Regions from separate parts of the Streptomyces sp. Rer75 genome, predicted to be linked through region 1. Evidence: riboswitches for the same ligand, from Rfam matches in the RefSeq annotation. Region 1 holds a riboswitch; each other region holds the start of a gene.

Region 1 (3,199 bases):
CGCGGCCATCGCGCACAGCCGCCGCTCGAGCCCCACGATGGCGGAGTCGAAGCGGTGGTCCTCCAGCGGCCTGCGCAGCACGGCCAGGTCGCAGGCCCCTTCCGCCAGACCGGCCGTGGTGGCGTTGACGCGGACGAGGTGCAGATCGGTCTCCGGATGGGCGGCGGCCCAGCGGCGCTGGAAGGCGGGGGTGTGACTGCCCAGCGCCGACCACGCGTAGCCGATCCGCAGCCGTGTGTGACCCGAGGTGGCCTCCCGCACCAGGTCGTCCACCTCTCCGAGCACCCGCCGGGCCTGCGCCACCACCCGCAGCCCGGTCCCGGTCGGGGTCACGGTCCGGGAGGTGCGCCGCAACAGGCGCACCCCGAGGCCGCGTTCGAGCGAGGCCAGCGTGCGGGACACGGCCGCCTGGGAGACCCCGAGCGCGATCGCGGCATCGGTGAAGGTGCCCTCGTCCACGATCGCGACGAGACAGCGCAACTGCCGCAGCTCCACATCCATAACCCAAGCGTATAGGTACGACGGTCAACGCATTTTGCGCAACGGTCGCGCGACCGCACGATCGGGGTATGGACGCAGCCCACGCCCCCGCTCCTGCCCCCGCCCAGACGACCGCCACGTCACACCGCACCGGTCCGGACCTGCCGGACGCCCCGGGCACATCGGGCCGGAAACCGGCCGGGCACCCGCTGGCCGGTGTGCTCACCATGGCCGGCAGCGGCCTGTCCAACCAGACCGGCGCGGCGATTGGCTCCCTCGCCTTTCCGGTGCTCGGAGCCTCCGGTGTCGTCGCGGTACGCCAGTACGTCGCCGCCATCGTCCTGCTGGCCGTCGGCCGCCCCCGCTTGCGGTCCTTCACCAAGCAGCAGTGGTGGCCGGTGCTGCTGCTGGCCCTGGTCTTCGGCGCCATGAACCTGTCCCTGTACAGCGCCATCGACCGCATCGGCCTCGGGCTCGCGGTGACCCTGGAGTTCCTCGGGCCGCTCACCATCGCCCTGTCCGCCTCGCACCGCCGCACGGACGCGTGCTGCGCGCTGGTCGCGCTGGCGGGCGTGGTCACCCTGATGCGTCCACAGCCCTCCACCGACTACCTGGGGCTCGGCCTCGGGCTGCTGGCGGCCGCCTGCTGGGCGTCGTACATCCTGCTCAACCGCACCGTCGGCCGCCGCGTCCCCGGGGCGCAGGGGTCGGCGGCCGCCGCCGCGGTCTCCGCCGTGCTGTTCCTGCCCGTCGGGATCGCCATCGCCGTCCAGCACCCGCCGACCGCGGGGGCCGCCGGATACGCCATCGCCGCCGGTGTCCTCTCCTCCGCCGTGCCCTATCTCGCCGACCTGTTCACGCTGCGCCGCGTGCCCGCCCAGACCTTCGGGCTCTTCATGAGCGTCAACCCGGTCCTCGCCGCCGTCGTCGGATGGATCCTGCTCGGCCAGGGCCTGGGGTGGACCGAGTGGGCGAGCATCGGCGCCATCGTCGCGGCCAACGCGCTCAGCATCCTCACCTCACGCGCGTGACCGCTGCTGAACCTCGCGCGCGTGACCGCTGTTGAACCTCACGCGCGACCGCTGCTGAAAGTGCGCCACTTGCCGGTTTTGCGGGGCGCCGCCTACAGTTGCGGCGCCGTGGTGTTCGGGAAGCCGGTGTGAAACCGGAGCGGCCCTCGCCACTGTGATCGGGGAGTTCTCGTCCCGTTCCGCGGCCGCAGGACCGGGCCGCGGAGCCACTGGCCGCCCTGCGCGGCCGGGAAGGCAGGGGCGGTCGCGTCGACCCGTCAGCCAGGAGACCGGCCGCGGCATCTCACGAAGTGATCCACGAGGTGCTGGAGCGTGACCGCATGACCCTGCCCACCGCATTCGCATGGCGGCGCGAGGACACCGTCCGGACCGCCGGGCTGCTGGCGGTGATCGTCGCCCTGCACGCCGTCGCCTTCGGTCTGCTCTTCCTGGTGGTCACGCCGCAGCACTACGAGGTCGGCGCCAAGACGTTCGGCGTCGGCCTCGGGATCACCGCGTACACCCTGGGCATGCGGCACGCCTTCGACGCCGACCACATCGCCGCCATCGACAACACCACCCGCAAGCTGATGGCCGACGGCAAACGGCCGGTGTCGGTGGGCTTCTGGTTCGCGCTCGGCCACTCCAGCGTCGTGGTCCTGCTGGCCGCGCTGGTCGCCGGGGGTACGCAGCTGGCGGGCACCCTGGTGAACGAGAACTCCGGCGCCCACCAGGTCCTCGGGGTCATCGGCACCACCGTGTCCGGCACCTTCCTCTACCTCATCGCCGCGCTCAACCTGGTCGCCCTGCTGGGCATCCTGCGGGTGTTCCGGGCGATGCGCGCCGGGCAGTTCGACGAGTCGGAGCTGGAGGCGCACCTGGATTCGCGCGGCTTCATGAACCGCGTCCTGGGCCGCTTCACGAAGTCCATCACCCGGCCCGGCCAGATGTACCCGCTCGGCTTCCTCTTCGGGCTCGGCTTCGACACCGCCACCGAGGTCACGCTGATGGTGATGGCCGGGAGCGGCGCCGCCGCGGGACTGCCCTGGTACGCCATCCTGTGCCTGCCGCTGCTGTTCGCCGCCGGGATGAGCCTGTTCGACACCCTCGACGGCACCTTCATGAACTTCGCCTACCAGTGGGCGTTCTCCAACCCCGTCCGCAAGGTGTTCTACAACCTGGCCATCACCGGCCTGTCGATCGCGGTGGCCTTCCTCATCGGCACCATCGAGCTGGTCGGCGTGCTCCACGACAAGCTCGCCCTGCGGGACGCCGTCACCGGCTGGATCTCCGGGCTGAACCTGGACAACGTCGGGTTCATCATCGTCGGCCTGTTCGTCGTGGTGTGGGCCGCGGCGCTGGCCTACTGGCGGATCGCCAAGGTCGAACAGCGCTGGGCTGTCCGCACCGCCCCGGCCGCCGCGGACGCGGACGGCGGCTGACGCCGGGCCCGGGCCCGGGACGCCCGTCCGGGTGACTGTGCCGGGTCGGGCCCCGCATGGCGGCCGCGGAACGGGAACCCGCATGGTGGCGCCCGGACCGTCCGGCCGCGCCGCACCGGGAAGGCGGTACCGCTATGGGTCTGCCCCATGGCCACGCACACGGCACCGTGACGCAGCGGCTGATCGGCGACCACCTCGTGTCCGGTCGCATGCGGCCGGGGGAGGAGATCGCGCTGCGCGTGGACCAGACGCTCACCCAGGACGCCA
Region 2 (3,199 bases), 4.2 Mb from region 1:
ACCGGCCCTTGCGGAGCATCTGGATCCGGTTCTCCAGGCCCGTGGTGAGCACACCGATGAGCGCGCTGACGATGAAGATGCCGCCGATCGTGACCGTGAGCATCAGCACCAGGAACAGCGGTCGGCCCGTGTCCCCGCCCATGGTGCCCGGATCGAGCGTGCGCAGCAGGCTCATCCACACCACGCCCGTCCAGCCGCCGCTCTTCCGGGTGTCCTCGTGGGTGAGGGCGACCACCAGCGTGGAGACCACGGCGATCAACGCCAGCGAGGCGAGGCCGAGCCAGCCGATCAGGGCGGGCGTCCCCCGGTCCATCGTGCCGTCGAACCAGTACCGCAGCCGGTCCCGCAGCCTCATCGCACGTCCCATCCCCCCGGCCACCCACCGGCCTTACGGTCTCCCAGAGCAGTTGATCATTCTCGCAGGGTTACGGGGGTGCGGCTGCCGGGCGACGGGGGCGCCCACGCGGTCACCAGGCGGCGTGGGCCTGCGGGCTCCCGGTCTCGACGGTCGGTTCGCCGCCCGCCTCGGCGAATGCCTGGAGCGCCTCGATCAGATGGCGGCGCTGTCCGGCGGGCATGACGTCCACGATGCGCGCGATCTCCCGGCGGCGCCGCTCCGTGACCTCGGCCACGACCCGCCGACCGGCCCGGGTGAGCGAGATCATGCTGGTACGCCGGTCCTCGGCGGAGCCGCCGCGCGCGACCACACCCGTCGTGACCAGGCGGTCGATCATGCGCATCGCGGTCGACGGCTGGACGCCCAGCTCCCCGGCCAGCCCGGACAGGCTCAGCGGGCCTCCGGCGTCCAGGACGACCAGCATCCGGAACTGCGGCAGCGTCAAGGACTCCTCCACCGCGGCCAACGACCGGGCGGAGACGGCGACGAGCAGCCGGGACGCGGTCAGCACGGCGGTGACCATCGCCTCGGCGTCGGACTCGGAGATTCCGGCCTCGGGGGCTGCGGAGGCTGTGGAAACCACATCGGATGCTAAGGAACGGCGCGCCATACGCCCTTTCTACCCCCTGCCCCTGTGGAGGGGGTGCCCCGATCCGGCACCACCGCCTAGGCTGGGTCCCGCAGCTGGTTCGCCCTGCCCGCCAGGCAGGCGCGTCGTAAGAGGGAACCCGGTGGAAATCCGGGACTGCCCCGCAGCGGTGAGCGGGAACGACCGCCGTCATACGCACTGGGTCCGGGAGACGGATCCGGGAAGCGACGGCCAGTAGGTGCCTCGTACGTGCACGACGTCACGAGGTGTGCCCGCGAGTCCGAAGACCTGCCCGTTGCCCGTGCGCGACCGATCGCGCGCGGAGATCCCGGTGACCTCGAGGGCGGGTCGGCGTACCAAGCAGGCGGACGCGTGCGTATCGGACGCGCAGTCGGTCCGCCCGGTTCGTCACTCCTTCGCGCCCCCGATCCGGCCGGGATCCCCAAGGGACATGCTCGCGAAGGAGAGCTACGTGACAGCGACATCCGCGGCCGCGGCGGCACGGGCCACCGTGTACGGCTACCCCCGGCAGGGACACCACCGCGAACTGAAGAAGGCCGTCGAGGGCTACTGGAAGGGCCGGGTCGGCGCCGACGCCCTCCGGGACACCGCCGTGAGCCTGCGCGAGGCGAACTGGCGGCAGCTGGCCGACGCCGGTATCGACGAGGTGCCGACCGGTGACTTCTCGTTCTACGACCATGTGCTGGACACCAGCGTCATGGTCGGCGCCGTACCGGACCGCCACCGCGCCGCCGTCGAAGCCGACGCGCTGGACGGCTACTTCGCCATGGCACGCGGCACCCAGGAGGCTGCGCCGCTGGAGATGACCAAGTGGTTCGACACCAACTACCACTACCTGGTGCCCGAACTCGGCCCCGATACCGTCTTCGCCGCCAACTCGGCGAAGCAGGTCGCCGAGCTGTCGGAAGCGGTCGCATTCGGTCACATCGCCCGGCCGGTGCTGGTCGGCCCCGTCACCTACCTCCTGCTCGCCAAGCCCGCACCCGGCGTCGCGCCGGACTTCGAGCCGCTCACCCTGCTGGACCGGCTGCTGCCGGTGTACGCGGAGGTGCTGGCCGATCTGCGGGCGGTCGGCGCCGAGTGGGTCCAGCTGGACGAACCCGCGCTCGTCCAGGACCGCACCGCCGCCGAACTGAACGCCGCCGCCCGCGCGTACCGCGAACTGGGAGCCCTCACCGACCGCCCCCGGCTGCTGGTCGCCTCGTACTTCGACCGCCTCGGCGAGGCCCTGTCCGTCCTGGCCAAGGCCCCCGTGGACGGGCTGGCGCTCGACTTCACCGGGCCCGCCGCCGCCAACCTCGACGACCTCGCCGCCGTCGGCGGACTGCCCGGCAAGCGCCTGGTCGCGGGCGTCGTGGACGGCCGCAACGTGTGGATCAACGACCTCCCCGCCTCGCTGTCCAGGCTCGGCACCCTGCTCGGCTTCGCCGACCGGGTCGACGTCGCCGCCTCCTGCTCCCTCCTCCACGTCCCCCTCGACACGGCGGCCGAACGCGACATCGACCCCCAGATCGCCCGCTGGCTGGCCTTCGCCCGCCAGAAGGCCGCCGAGGTCGCGACCCTCGCCCGCGGCATCGCCCAGGGCACCGGCACCATCGCCGCACAACTCGCCGCCAACCGCGCCGACCTGGCCTCCCGGGCCACCTCCACGCTCACCCGCGACCCGGCCGTACGCGCCCGCGCCGAGGCCGTCACCGACGCCGACGCCCGCCGCCCCGAGCCGTACGCCGAACGCGCCCCCGCCCAGCGCGCCCGGCTGCGGCTGCCCGCGCTGCCGACGACCACCATCGGCTCGTTCCCGCAGACCAGCGAGCTGCGCACCGCCCGCGCCGACCTGCGCGCCGGACGCATCGACACCGCCGGATACGAGCAGCGCATAGCGGCCGAGATCCAGGACGTGATCTCCTTCCAGGAGAAGACGGGCATCGATGTCCTGGTGCACGGCGAGCCCGAACGCAACGACATGGTCCAGTACTTCGCCGAACAGCTCACCGGCTACCTCGCCACCCGGCACGGCTGGGTGCAGTCCTACGGCACCCGCTACGTCCGCCCGCCGATCCTGGCCGGCGACATCTCCCGGCCCGAGCCGATGACGGTGCGCTGGACGACGTACGCCCAGTCCCTCACCGACCGCCCGGTCAAGGGCATGCTCACCGGCCCCGTCACCATGCTGGCCTGGTCCTTCGTCCGCG
Region 3 (3,199 bases), 6.6 Mb from region 1:
CACGCAGGTCTGCTCGGGCGCCGTCATGGGTGCGGGCGTCGGCCGCAAGGGCGGTGTGGTGCGCTGGTCGACCGCGGGCCGCATGGTCGCCGCGTGGGCGCTGACCCTCCCGGCCGCCGGTCTGGTGGCCGCCGGTGCGGCGCTGCTGGCCGGCCAGGGCAACGGGGGCATCACCGCGGTCGCCGTCCTCGCGGTGCTGGGCTGCGGCGTCATCTGGATGCTGTCGCGCCGCAAGCCGGTGGACGCCAGCAACGTCAACGAGCTGGGTGCGGAGTCCGCCGAGCCGGTCGGTGTCGTCACCGCCGCCGTGCGGTCGGTCGCCCCGCCGCCCGCCGGAAAGACCGCATCCGCTGCCGATGGCACCGATGGCACGGATGCCGCAGACGCCTCGAACGCCTCGGGCTCGACGTCCGCCGAGGACGCCTCGTCCGAATCCGCCCCGACCCCCGCCACCGCGGGAACCGGTTCCACCAGCTGACAGGGAGCACACGCAATGCACATCGACTGGGCGGCCCTCGGCCAGGTCTTCGGCGTCAGCCTCGCGGTGACGGTCGGCGTCGTAGGGGTCTTCACCCTGGGCATCATCGGCACCTCCCGTACGGCTCAGCCGCAGCCCCAGGCCGCCGCGGGCGGCGCTTCCGCGGTTGCGCGCACCGGCGCGTACGCCTGTTTCGCGCTGTGCGCCGCGGTCGTGGCGTACGGCATCTATCTGATCGTGGCCTGAAACCAACGGAGGCCACTCAAGCCGCGGGGCGGTGGGCGCTGTTCGGCGCCCACCGCCCCGCGGTCGTTCCCGCGCGGGCGCCTGTGGATCTCGGCACACTCTGGCATCGCAGGTCAAATGCGAGTTGACGGCCATTCGCGCCCCATGGTGGACTTCCCGAGCCAAACGGCGGCAGGAGAGGAAGCCGGTGAGAATCCGGCGCGGTCCCGCCACTGTCACCGGGGAGCGCTCTCCCCTCACCGCAAGGGGTCACGGCCGTCCGTACGCCAGGAGGGCTGGAAGACCGGGAGAGCCGCGGATCCGGGAGCCAGGAGACTCTCACCGCCGGTCACGTCGAGCCAGGGCGCGGACCCTGAGTGAGGACATACCGCCATGCCCGGCACTGCCACGCCGTCAGCTCCTCCTGTCCGCATGCTCGGCGGCGGTCCTCGCCGCAGAGGCATGACGGCGGTCTGAAGGATGCGTGCCGACCACGCCTCGTACGCGTGCGGCGCCGCACTCGGCTTCCTCGGCGACCTCGCCGCGGGCGATCCGCGCCGCGGCCATCCGGTGGCCGCGTTCGGGCGGGCCGCCGCGGCCGTCGAGCGGCGGCTGTGGCGCGATCACCGCGGTTCCGGGGCCCTGCACACCGCGCTGTGCGCGGGCGGCGCGGCCGCCGGTGCCGCGCTGCTGGCGCGTACCGTACGCGGCTTCGCGGGCCGACGCCGGACGGCCGATGCCGCGCTGACCGCCGCCACCACCTGGGCCGTACTGGGCGGCACCTCGCTGGTGCGGGAGGCCCGGGTCATCGGTGACGCGCTGGCCGCCGGGGACGTCGACGCCGCGCGGGAGCGGCTGCCGCATCTGTGCGGACGCGATCCGCAGGCGCTGGACGCACAGCAGATCGCGCGGGCGGTCGTCGAGTCGGTGGCCGAGAACACCTCGGACGCGGTCGTGGGCGCGCTCGTGTGGGGGGCCGTGGCCGGGGTGCCGGGGCTCGTCGGCTTCCGCGCCGTCAACACCCTGGACGCCATGGTGGGCCACAAGTCGGCCCGCTACAGCCGGTTCGGCTGGGCCGCGGCCCGGCTGGACGACGTCGCGGGCTGGCCCGGCGCCCGGCTCACCGCCGCCCTGGCCGCCCTCGCCGGGCCCGATCCGCGCGGCGCGTGGCGCGCCTGGCGCGACGACGGCGGACGCCACCCGAGCCCCAACGCGGGCCCGGTGGAGGCGGCGTTCGCGGGCGCGCTGGGGGTCCGGCTGGGCGGCACGCTGGCGTACGCGGGCCGGGTCGAGCACCGCCCGGTGCTGAACCCGGGCGGCCGTCCCGTGACGGCGGCCGACATTCCGCGGGCGATCCTCCTCTCGCGGCGGGTGTCGGCGCTCGCTCTGCTCACCACCGTCGTGGCTCGTTCCGGAGCCGGTCGGGGCTCCGGAGCCGATCAGGAAAGGGTGAATCGATGACCCTGGGGGGCGGACTGCTCATCGCGGGAACGACCTCGGACGCCGGGAAGAGCGTCGTCACGGCGGGCATATGCCGCTGGCTGGCGCGCAAAGGGCTCCGGGTCGCCCCGTTCAAGGCGCAGAACATGTCGCTCAACTCCTTCGTCACCCGGGACGGCGCCGAGATCGGGCGGGCCCAGGCGATGCAGGCCGCCGCCGCGCGCGTCGAACCGAGCGCCCTGATGAACCCGGTCCTGCTGAAGCCGGGCAGCGACCGCAGCAGCCAGGTGGTGCTGCTCGGCAAGCCGGTGGGCGAGATGAGCGCGCGCGGGTATTACGGGGGGTCTGGGGGGTCGTCCCCCGAGGAAAGGCTGCACTCGGAGCGGCGGCGCGAAGGGCTGCTGGAGACCGTCACCGAGTGCCTGAGCGAGCTGCGGCGCACGCATGACGCGGTGATCTGCGAGGGCGCGGGCAGCCCGGCCGAGATCAATCTGCGCCGCACCGACATCGTCAACCTCGGTCTTGCCCGGGCCGCGGGGCTGCCGGTCGTCGTGGTCGGGGACATCGACCGCGGCGGCGTCTTCGCGTCCTTCTTCGGCACGACCGCGCTGCTGTCCCGCGAGGACCAGCGGCACATCGCCGCCTATGTGGTGAACAAGTTCCGCGGCGATGTGAGCCTGCTGGAACCCGGGCTGGACATGCTGCGCGACCTCACCGGACGGCCGACCGTCGGTGTGCTGCCGTACGCGCACGGCCTCGGCATCGACGAGGAGGACGGGCTGCGCGTCTCGCTGCGCGGCACGGTGCGCGAGAGCGTCGTCGCACCGCCGCACGGCGCGGACGTGCTGCGGGTCGCGGTGGCCGCCGTACCGCTGATGTCCAACTTCACCGACGTGGACGCGCTGGCCGCCGAGCCGGGCGTGATCGTGCGCTTCGTGGACCGCCCGGAGGAGCTGGCCGACGCCGATCTGGTGGTGCTGCCGGGCACCCGGGGCACCGTGAAGGCGCTGGAGTGGCTGCGCGAGCGCGGTCTCGCCGACGCGATCGCGCGGCGGG
Region 4 (3,199 bases), 2.6 Mb from region 1:
AGCGAGTTCCGCATCCCGGTCGTCGCCATCCGGGTGCGCAGCGCCTCCCAGCGCTCGGGCCAGGCGGCCTGCGCGCCGGTGTAGTGGTCCGGGTGGAGCACGCCGCGCGCGGTGCGGGTCTCGGCCCAGGCCGGGTGCGGGCCGTGGCGCTCGGCGAGGTCGCAGGACGCCTCGTACGCGGCGAGCATGATGCGCTCGGAGATCCGGGTGGAGAGCGCCTGCGCCTCGGGCGAGTCGAACGGCAGCCGCAGCCGGAAGAAGACGTCCTGGAGGCCCATCAGGCCGAGCCCCACAGGACGCCAGCGGGAGTTGGAGGCCCCGGCCTCTTCCGTGGGGTAGAAGTTGATGTCCACCACGCGGTCGAGGAAGGTCACGGCGGTGCGGACGGTGCGGTCCAGCCGCTCCCAGTCCATCTCGCCGTCCTCACCCAGGTGCGCGGCCAGGTTGACCGAGCCGAGGTTGCAGACGGCGGTCTCGCTGTCGTCGGTGACCTCCAGGATCTCGGTGCACAGGTTGGAGGAGTGGACGACCCGGCCCGGCTCGGCGGTCTGGTTGGCGGTGCGGTTGGCGGCGTCCTTGAACGTCATCCAGCCGTTGCCGGTCTGCGCGAGGGTGCGCATCATCCGGGAGTACAGCTGGCGCGCCGGGACCTGCTTGAGCGCCCGCCCCTCGGCCTCGGCCTTCCGGTACGCGGCGTCGAACTCCTCGCCCCACAGGTCGACCAGTTCGGGCGCGTCCACGGGCGAGAACAGCGACCAGTCGCCGTCCGCCTCGACCCGGCGCATGAACTCGTCCGGGATCCAGTGCGCGATGTTGAGGTTGTGGGTGCGGCGGGCCTCTTCGCCCGTGTTGTCCCGCAGCTCCAGGAACTCCTCGATGTCCGCGTGCCAGGTCTCCAGGTAGACGCAGGCCGCGCCCTTGCGCCGGCCGCCCTGGTTGACGGCCGCCACCGAGGCGTCGAGCGTGCGCAGGAACGGCACGATGCCGTTGGAGTGCCCGTTGGTGCCGCGGATCAGCGAACCGCGGGCGCGGATGCGGGAGTACGACAGCCCGATGCCGCCCGCGTGCTTCGAGAGGCGCGCCACCTGGTGGTAGCGGTTGTAGATCGAGTCCAGCTCGTCCAGCGGCGAGTCCAGCAGATAGCAGGAGGACATCTGCGGGTGCCGGGTGCCGGAGTTGAACAGCGTGGGGGAGCTGGGCAGGTACGACAGCGTGCTGGTCATCCGGTACAGCTCGGCGACGTCGTCCAGCGCCCGCTCGGTCAGGTCCTCGGCGAGCCCGCAGGCCACCCGCAGCAGGAAGTGCTGCGGGGTCTCGATCACCTGACGGGTGATCGGGTGGCGGAGCAGATAGCGACTGTGCAGGGTGCGCAGCCCGAAGTAGCCGAAGCGGTCGTCGGCGCCGTCGGCCAGTGCCTGGTCGACCAGCGCGTCCAGCCGGGCGGCGTGGGCGGTCACGAACTCGGCGGTGGAGTCGGCGATCAGGCCCTCGCGGTGGCCCACGGCGACGGACGCGGAGAAGGAGTCCGCGCCCTGCCCGGCCGCCTCGTCGGCGATCGCGCGGGTCAGCAGCCGCGCGGCGAGCTTGGAGTACTCCGGCTCCTCGCCGATGAGTCCGGCCGCCGCCTCGGTCGCCAGGGAGCGCAACTCCGCCTCGTCCGAACCGGGATGGCGGCCGCGCAGGGCGGCGGCCGCGACCTTGCCGGGGTCGGTGGCGGGCAGATCGGCGGTGAGCCCGGTGAGGGTCCGCAGCAGGGCGGTCCCGGGCGCGTCGGCCGCTGCCGGAGTTTCCGCTGCCTCTGAAACCGGGTCGGCGGGCGCGATGGTCACTGAAGTGTTCTCCCTCGCTCGGCTGGGGGCCTGACGAGGGCAGTGCGCGATGGCCGCTTACGGGCATGCCGATTCCGCTCTACGGCACACCACGCAGCGTCCATCGGCCCAACCCGCGAGGCCCGGACGTATGCAGACGGCCGTCGGCAGGTCATCGGACTCACGGGTACGCAAAAGCGCACACGTACACCGTTGCGGGACAGTTCCGGATTCCCACCGGATTCCCCTGCGGCGACAGCGGAGACGAGCATACATCTTGTGTCGTGCTGCGCACGCGCCCCCAGATGTTGTGTCGTCAGCTGGGCGGATTCGTATAGATGTGCTAGTCACGTCGGGCCTTGGCCGCGCCGGAATCCCAGGGAAAACTAGCTTCCCGGACCGCTCGTCCGCCATTCGTCCAGGGCACGGGCGAGGCGGTCGCGGTAGCCCGCGTAGCCGTCCTCGTACGCGCCGCGAAGCTCGCTCCGCGGCTCGACCGTACGGGACGCGGAGCGCCACCGGGACGCGTCCACGGGGTCGCCGAGCGACCGCCACGCGACCGCGACCGCGCCCCGCGCGCCGACCTCCGGCTCGTCCGGAATGACCACCGGACGGCCGATGACGTTCGCGAAAATCTCCGTCCAGGAGGCGGAACGCACCCCTCCGCCGCACAGCGCGAGCCGTCCCGAGAGCCCGGCCGCCTCCAGGCAGTGGCGGGCCGCGTAGGCGATGGCCTCGCACACGGCCCGTACGGTGTCGGCGCGGGTGGTGGCGAGGGTGAGACCGTCCAACCGCCCCTGGGCGGCGGGCTCCACGAACGGGGCGCGCTCCCCGGCGCCGGACAGGAAGGGCAGCGCGGTCACCCCGTTCGCCCCCGGCGGACTCCCGTCGAGCAGGGCGTCCAGCTCGGCGGTGGTCGTCCCTGTGAGATCGAGCACCCACTCCAGGGCGGCCGTGCCGACCATCGCGGGCATCGCGCGCAGCCAGCGCTCCGGGTCGGGGGTGCACAGCCACATTCCGGCCGGATCGGCCGAAGCGTCCACCGCCGCGCGGTCGGTGAGCACCTGGCAGGCCAGCGTGGTGCCGACGATGAGCAGCCCGTCGCCCACGTCCCGCACCCCGCTGCCGATGGCGCACGCCGGAAGGTCGTACGGACCGGAGACGACGGGCAGGCCGGGCGGCAGCCCGGTCAGCCGGGCCCCCTCGTCGTCCAGCGCGAGGACGGTGCCGGGCGCGGCGGGGCCCGGCAGCAGCCGGGCGTGGCCGGACAGTCCGCAGCGCTCCAGGGCGTCCGGCACATAGGTGCGGGTGGTGACGTCGAGGAACGGCAGGGACGCGTCGGAGGCGTCCACGGTGATGGCGCCGGTCAGCCGCTGGGCCACCGCGTCCAC

Evidence for each region. A riboswitch is a leader RNA that binds a small molecule or an ion and turns the genes downstream of it on or off. The one in region 1 is predicted to bind cobalamin.
Region 2: it holds a riboswitch for cobalamin, as region 1 does, so the genes downstream of both, metE (5-methyltetrahydropteroyltriglutamate--homocysteine S-methyltransferase) here and HYQ63_RS38600 (HoxN/HupN/NixA family nickel/cobalt transporter) in region 1, are expected to answer to the same signal.
Region 3: it holds a riboswitch for cobalamin, as region 1 does, so the genes downstream of both, HYQ63_RS10415 (cobalamin biosynthesis protein) here and HYQ63_RS38600 (HoxN/HupN/NixA family nickel/cobalt transporter) in region 1, are expected to answer to the same signal.
Region 4: it holds a riboswitch for cobalamin, as region 1 does, so the genes downstream of both, HYQ63_RS28205 (ribonucleoside-diphosphate reductase subunit alpha) here and HYQ63_RS38600 (HoxN/HupN/NixA family nickel/cobalt transporter) in region 1, are expected to answer to the same signal.

Annotation. Positions count from the first base shown of each region.
Region 1 is NZ_CP058693.1:9,084,351-9,087,549, forward strand. Features, by position in the region: gene HYQ63_RS38590 (LysR family transcriptional regulator) at 1-501, opposite strand, end outside; gene HYQ63_RS38595 (DMT family transporter) at 570-1,511, shown strand; cobalamin riboswitch at 1,604-1,804, shown strand; gene HYQ63_RS38600 (HoxN/HupN/NixA family nickel/cobalt transporter) at 1,832-2,932, shown strand; gene HYQ63_RS38605 (aconitate hydratase) at 3,067-3,199, shown strand, end outside.
Region 2 is NZ_CP058693.1:4,889,335-4,892,533, reverse strand. Features, by position in the region: gene HYQ63_RS20620 (potassium transporter TrkA) at 1-355, opposite strand, end outside; gene HYQ63_RS20615 (MarR family winged helix-turn-helix transcriptional regulator) at 468-1,007, opposite strand; cobalamin riboswitch at 1,066-1,297, shown strand; gene metE (5-methyltetrahydropteroyltriglutamate--homocysteine S-methyltransferase) at 1,459-3,199, shown strand, end outside.
Region 3 is NZ_CP058693.1:2,526,569-2,529,767, forward strand. Features, by position in the region: gene HYQ63_RS10405 (inorganic phosphate transporter) at 1-478, shown strand, start outside; gene HYQ63_RS10410 (hypothetical protein) at 494-724, shown strand; cobalamin riboswitch at 901-1,042, shown strand; gene HYQ63_RS10415 (cobalamin biosynthesis protein) at 1,184-2,164, shown strand; gene HYQ63_RS10420 (cobyric acid synthase) at 2,161-3,199, shown strand, end outside.
Region 4 is NZ_CP058693.1:6,493,678-6,496,876, forward strand. Features, by position in the region: gene HYQ63_RS28205 (ribonucleoside-diphosphate reductase subunit alpha) at 1-1,829, opposite strand, end outside; cobalamin riboswitch at 1,957-2,097, opposite strand; gene HYQ63_RS28210 (FGGY-family carbohydrate kinase) at 2,195-3,199, opposite strand, start outside.